2 regions of the Paraburkholderia sp. MM5482-R2 genome follow, and region 2 is predicted to be linked to the other one. Evidence: riboswitches for the same ligand, from Rfam matches in the RefSeq annotation. Region 2 holds a riboswitch; the other holds the start of a gene.
The links. Region 2 has a riboswitch for cobalamin ahead of cobA (uroporphyrinogen-III C-methyltransferase). Riboswitches for the same ligand answer to the same signal wherever they lie in the genome.
Positions count from the first base shown of each region.

Region 1: linked by a shared signal. The riboswitch ahead of OKW37_RS07985 (TonB-dependent receptor domain-containing protein) and the one ahead of cobA (uroporphyrinogen-III C-methyltransferase) in region 2 are both predicted to bind cobalamin.

Region 1 is NZ_JBNDLP010000002.1:1,068,258-1,071,658, reverse strand. Features, by position in the region: gene OKW37_RS07985 (TonB-dependent receptor domain-containing protein) at 1-1,460, opposite strand, end outside; cobalamin riboswitch at 1,552-1,816, opposite strand; gene OKW37_RS07980 (ATPase) at 2,037-2,396, shown strand; gene OKW37_RS07975 (cell division protein ZapA) at 2,393-2,707, shown strand; RNA gene ssrS (6S RNA) at 2,774-2,955, shown strand; gene OKW37_RS07965 (EVE domain-containing protein) at 3,097-3,401, shown strand, end outside.
Region 2 is NZ_JBNDLP010000003.1:1,916,048-1,919,448, forward strand. Features, by position in the region: gene cobW (cobalamin biosynthesis protein CobW) at 1-792, opposite strand, end outside; cobalamin riboswitch at 995-1,272, opposite strand; cobalamin riboswitch at 1,353-1,612, shown strand; partial or broken gene cobA (uroporphyrinogen-III C-methyltransferase) at 1,808-2,548, shown strand; gene OKW37_RS30890 (cobalamin biosynthesis protein) at 2,624-3,058, shown strand; gene cobO (cob(I)yrinic acid a,c-diamide adenosyltransferase) at 3,055-3,401, shown strand, end outside.

The sequences.
Region 1 (3,401 bases), on a different contig from region 2:
CCGAGCGCATCGGTCGCGTACTGCAAACCGGCTTCGACCGAATGACTGCGCTCGGGCTGGATCGACGGGTTGCCGCTGATCGGATAGTACAGATCGTCGAAGCTCGGCGCGCGGAACGAATCCGAATAGCTTGCGGTTACCTTCCAGCGCGACGTGATGTCGAATCCGTAGCCGAGATAGTAACTGTTCGCTCCACCGAAATCGGAGTACTGGTCGCGTCGCACGTTGGCCTGAATCTGGTTGCGGCCGAAGCGCGCGCTGTAGCCCGCGAAGACCGAATCGACGTGACGGTCGGGCGCGGCGAACGTGTCGGAGTCGAGCGTCTGGTCGAGATGCTCGTAGCCGAGTTGCAGCTTCTGGTTCGCGGCGAGCGCGAAATCGTTCTGCCACGTGTACTGGCGATTGTCGGTATCGAAGCGGCCGTTGTAGATGCCATTGGTGTTCGACACGCTGCGGTCGTCGCCCTCGGCGAGCGTGACGTGGGTGGTCCACCAGTCGGTCAGCTTGCCGTTCGCGAATACCGACACCTGACGCACCTTGCTATAGAGATTGTTCAGATCGGTGGGCTCGCCGTACGCATTGTCGTAGCTGTTGTCGTTGTTCGACTGGAAATAGCTGACGCCCGCGTCCCAGCTGTCGGTGAACTTGTGACGCAGCGACGCGCTGATGCTCTCGTTCAGATTGCCGTTTGCGTTCGGATTCGCGTTCGGCGCCTCGAGCGGATTGAGCGACGAAAAGCCGTCGTCCTTCGTGCGCGCGAGCGAGATGTTGATGGTCGTGCGGCCGTCCTGATCGAGCGCGCCGTTCACGCCGGCCGTTTGCGTCTGCGTGTGATAGCTGCCGTAGCCGACCGAAAAATTGAAACGCGGCGGATGATCGCCGCCGTCTTTCGTGAACACCTGCACGACGCCCCCGATCGCGCCCGAGCCATACAACGCCGACACGTTGCCGTTCACCACTTCGACGTGATCGACCTGATCGAGCGGAATCTGCGCGAGTTGAGCTGAGCCGAGACTCACCGAATCGACGCGCACGCCGTCGATCAGCAGCAGCGATTGCGTCGACGATGCGCCGCGCAGAAAGAGGCTCGCGGTCGAACCGGGGCCACCCGTGCGCGAGATTTGCGCGCCTGGCGCGAGTTGCAGCAGGCCGGGCAGATCGGTCGCGGTCGTGTCGGCGATGTCCTGCTGATCGAACTGCGTAGTCTGCGGGATCGCATCGCGCAACGCTTGCGGTCCGCGTTGCGCGGTCACGACGATCGGCGACAGCACGCTGCCCGGCGCATCGGTGGAGGCGGCATTGGCAGCGATTGCAGCGTTTGCGGCGGTAGCATCCGTGGCGGACGATGAAGACGAATACGGCGTCGCAGACGCGGACGCGGGCTCGGCGCTTTGCGCATGCACGACGAGCGGCAGGCTCGCGAACCCGAGCAGCGTTGCGCGGGCGATGGGGGACAGCATGGGATGACATTCCTGTGGATAGCGTGCGCGGCCTGCTTCCCCGCAGGCCGACGCGTCACGAGGCGCCCCCTTGTTTAGCGTTTTCGCGGGGGGACGTCCCTCTTTTCTGGCCGGTATCCGGGCTACGACACATCGATCCCGCCTTCCCACGCGTGACGCGCAGTGGCACACTCGCACGTTGAACTTCCAACCTTGCGATCAGGACCGACCTGCATGAGCACATCACATGCGGTCGCTTACCGTTGCGGGGGCAGCGCAGGTTCGCGCATCCGGTTTTGGCACCGCGCGCGTCCTGCTTCCCGTTTAACTGCGCGCGCCGAGAAGCGCGCGCGGGCACCAGAGTGCGGGAAGTTTACGAGCGGCCTCGCGGGGCGTCAAGAAAGGTCAACCGGAGCGCAATCGGTTCTGTTGAATGCAGGTTATTGTCCGATGGATTACCGGTTTTTTACCTTATGGTCGACGACCCGACACGCAACGAACCTGCACGTAGCGATGCTGTTACGTCTCGAAACGAGACAATTGTCGGAACCTGTAATATTCCGCGCTAAAATGCGATGTCTTTAGAGGACGCAGCACATGCTCACCGAACTCGAATCACTCTCCCAGAACATCGGCAAGCTGATTGCGATCAGCCAGCGCCACAACGAAGCGCGGCTCGCGCTCGAAGAGCAGCTCGCGCAAACGCGTGCCGAAGTGCAAGCCACGCATGCGGAACTCGCGCAATTGCGCGAAGAGCGCGACGCACTGCAGGCGGAACGCGACGCGCTGTCCGCCAAGATCGACGACGCTCAGGTGCGCCTGAATGCGATTCTCGAAAAATTGCCGCGCGCACGCGCGAGCAGCGAACCGGATAACCAGCTCGATCTGCTCGAGTCCGCCCAGCCCGGACACGAGGAAGCGGAAAGCGACGTGAGCCGACACGGAGAAAGCGCATGACCACCAAGCAGATCGAAGTATCGATTCTCGAAGTACCCTATCGTCTCGCCTGCTCGCCGGAAACGGAAGGCGCGCTGCTCGAGGCGGTCGCGCGCGTCGACGCCGAGATGAAGAAAATCCGCAGCGGCAGCAACGTGCGCGGCACCGATCGCATCGCGGTGATGGCTGCGCTGTCGCTGGCATCGGAACTGCTTAAGCTGCAAAGCAGCGTGCGACACGGAGAAGCATTTCCCGCTGAAGAAATCCGGCGTACAATGCAGCAAATGAACGAACAGCTAGGTACTGTGATCGAGCAGTACAGCTTGCAGTAAGCAGTAGTGGGCCGGTTTCGAATCGGTCACGTGTTGAACGGTTTGGGTTGTAGCTTCATCGGTTTAGCTTCCCTGCCTGGTTCGCCAAGGTCATACATTCCTTGAACCAATGCCATGTGCACGGTTGCGGAAATTTGTAGCACGGGTGTGCGCGTCACTCAGTCTGATGTACCCGAAGTGTTGCTAACTGCGACCAATTCTGAACCCTCGGTTCAGGATGCCGGCCTAGCGGCTAAGGCGGGGACCTTATCTGGAACGGCATCGGACTTCGGTTCGATGCCGTTTTTCTTTGGCCGTCGTTTTTTCGTTTGAGCGCCTTTTTCAGGGGCTTTTCCGTACGCGCCTGCTGTTGTTGCGCTTCGTTCAATCTCACACGCTCACTCCGATTCATGCGCTACTGGCTGATGAAGTCCGAACCGGACGAAGCAAGCATCGACGACCTCGCCAACGCACCTCATCGCACCTTGCCGTGGACCGGCGTACGCAACTATCAGGCGCGCAACTTCATGCGCGACGTGATGCAGGTCGGCGACGGCGTGCTCTTCTATCATTCGAGCTGTCCGGAGCCCGGCATCGCGGGCATCGCGGAGGTCTCGTCGACCGCGTATCCGGACCCTACGCAGTTCGATAAAAAGAGCTCGTACTACGACGCGAAATCGTCGCCGGAAACGCCGCGCTGGATGCTCGTCGACGT
Region 2 (3,401 bases):
GACCGAATCGAATTCATCGTGGTGATGATCGGGGTCGTCGGCGGAACCGTGGTGGTCATGACGCAGGTGGATCGTCTCTTCCGACGCCGCTTCGAGGCCCAGCAGCGTATGCAGGTCGAGCCGCCCCTGCTGAGCGCGCACGATCTTCACCTGCGGCGGAATCTCCGCGCGGATCGCGGCTTCGACCTCGTGCTGCCGCGCGTCGTCGATCAGATCGGTCTTGTTCAGAATCACCAGGTCGGCCGCCGACAATTGGTTTTCGAACAGTTCATGCAGCGGCGACTCGTGATCGAGATTCGGATCGGCCTTGCGCTGCGCATCGACGGCGAGCGGGTTATCGGCGAACTGGCCGCTCGCGGCGGCCGGGCCGTCCACCACCGTCACCACCGCGTCGACCGTGAAGCCATTGCGGATCTGCGGCCAGTTGAACGCCTGCACGAGCGGCTTCGGCAACGCGAGCCCCGACGTTTCGATCAGCACGTGATCGAGTTCATCGCGGCGCTCCGCGAGCTTTTCCATCACCGGGAAAAATTCTTCCTGCACGGTGCAGCACAAACAACCGTTCGCGAGTTCATACAATTGCCCTTCGGTCTCGACGCCGTTTTCATCGCAACCGATGCCGCAGCCCCTGAGGATTTCGCCGTCGATGCCGAGCTCGCCGAACTCGTTGACGATCACCGCGATGCGCTTGCCGCCCGCATGCTGAAGAATGTGCCGCAGCAGCGTGGTTTTGCCGCTGCCGAGAAAGCCCGTGACGATCGTGACGGGGATCTTGCGCAATTGAGTTTGCATCGTGAGGTCCATCCCTTGGCGTTGATCGGTATGCCGGAAAGTCCGCGCGTGGGTCCGCGTCGGCTGGCGAATGGAGCGAATGAAGCACGCGCAGCAGTACCAGCGATCACCAGACACGGGGACGAACGACGGCATTGCCGCGACAACGGAAATACAGAAAGCGGAACTGAGGTCATGAACGCGCCGCCGCATCCCCGCGGCGGTCGTTCTGCTTCTTTGGGCCGGTATCCGGGCTGGCGAAAGCGCCGCTTCCCCTTCCCGGCCGAGTGGTTTCTCGTCCAGTGGTGAAATGTCCACGCGAGCTTGCGCGAGGACATCGAAGCCGGCACTGCGGTGCCCGGCTATCAAGCCGGAACCGCTTTTCGCTTACCGTTGCGGGGACAGCACAGGTTAGCCGCTCCAGAGCAGGTGGCTCCCTGTTTCCCGTTTAACTGCATGCGCACGAGCGCGCATGCGAGCACCCAAAGTGCGTGCGAGTGTAGGCCCGCGGCGTTGCGCAGTCAAGCAACGCACCGAGCCGGAAAGCGCCGCCGAGGCTTATCCGGCAAGGCGCCATGTGCTATCGTATGCGCGCGTTTGGTGCCCGCACATGCGCTCGCGTGTGCAGTTAAACGGGAAACAGGCAGCGCCTCGCGCGTTCAACCTGTGCTGTCCCCGCAACGGTAAGCGACCTGCGGCGCGCGATTCGATTCGCCTTCGATTCCGCCGTGCCGCGCATGCGTTTTTTGATGCCACTGTCCCGCGAATCCACAAACCGGGACGGGAAGGCGAAGCGCATGAGGCCGCCAGCCCGGATACCGGCCAGACGCGGAGGCGGTGCCGCATTGCATCCGTGCATCACGCGGCGCCGCCGGCCGCCGGAATCCGCGGGGAACGGATGTGAAGGCGTAGCAGCGCGGCATCGCGCGTGCCCGGATTCGCAGTTCCGCATGACCTCTATATTCACCGCCGCGCGCGCTGTCGCACGCCGCGTCTCTTCTTCCATCACCGCATGGCGCGCGCCATGCACGCCGCGATGACGCGCGCCTGGCTGATCGGCGCCGGTCCCGGCGACGTCGAACTGATCACGCTGAAGGCCACCCGTGCGCTCGCGCAGGCCGATGTCGTGCTCGTCGACGATCTGGTGAATCCCGACGTGCTGCAGTTCGCGCGCACCGACGCGCAAGTCGTGTACGTCGGCAAGCGCGGCGGCCATCCGTCGACGCCGCAAGCCGACATCGTCGCGCAAATGCTCGGGCATCTGCGCGCGGGGCGCAGCGTCGCGCGGCTCAAGGGCGGCGATCCGTTCGTGTTCGGCCGCGGCGGCGAAGAGTTGCAGGCGCTGCAGGCCGCGGGTATCGAAGTCGACGTGATCAACGGCATCACGGCTGGCATCGCGGCGCCCGCGGCGCTCGGTATCGCGGTCACGCATCGTGATCACGCGCAGGGCGTCGTGTTCGTCACCGGCCACGGCGCCGGCGGCAGTGGCGAACCGGACTGGGCCGCGCTCGCCGCGACGCGCATGACGCTGGTGATCTATATGGGCATGCGCCGGCTCGGCGAGATCGCCCGCGCATTGCTCGCGGCCGGCATGTCCGCCGACACGCCGTGCGCGGCGATCGAGTCGGCGACGCGGCCTGAGCAGCGTCATGTGCTCGCGCCGCTTCGCGAGTTCGCCGAGGCGGTGGCGCGTGCGGGGCTCGGCTCGCCGGCGATCGTCGTGATCGGCGGTGTGGCGTCGCTCGCGCTGGCGCGTGATGCGGCCAAACGCGACGCCGGCGTTGCTCACGAACTGGCAGCGAGCGCGACACGACACGGACTCGGACGCGCGATCAAAACGCTGAGCGTCGGCATCGGTTGCCGCTTGCACAGCAAAGCCGCTGAGATCGAAGCCGCCGTCCGCGCAGCGCTCGGATCGAATGCCTTCGAGCAGATCCGCGCGATCGCGACGATCGACACCAAAGCCAACGAAGCCGGTCTGCTCGAATTCTGCTCACGTCATCAGCTGCCGCTGCAACTGTTCAGCCGCGAGCAGATCGCCGCGGTATCGGTCGCGTCGCCGTCGGCGGCGGCACACGCGCATCTCGGTGTCGATGGTGTGTGCGAGCCGTGCGCGCTGCTGGCGGCAACGGCGCCGGACTCCACCACAACCGCGCAAAACGCGCGCCTAATCGTACGCAAGACCGCGCACGCTGGCATCACGGTGGCGATCGCAGCGGCGAACAATGCTGCCCTTAGCGACGCGCCCCCATCCCATCCCGCCCCTCAAAACCAGGACCCTCGATGAAAACCGATCCGGAATCGCATCAACGCATGACCGAACGCCGCCGCGAAGGCCACGAAAAGAAGCAGGCCGGCGCGACCGTCGAAAAAGGCCTGCTGATCGTCAACACCGGCACCGGCAAGGGCAAGAGCACGGCCGCCTTCGGCATGGCCGTGCGGGTGCTCGGCCACGGCATGCGGCTCGGCGTCGTGCAGTTCATCAAGGGCGCGCTGCATACGTCGGAGCGCGATTTCCTCGGCGCGATCGCGCAATGCGATTTCGTCACGATGGGCGACGGCTACACGTGGAACACGCAGAACCGCGAGGCCGACATGGCGACCGCGCGCAAAGGCTGGAACGAAGCGCG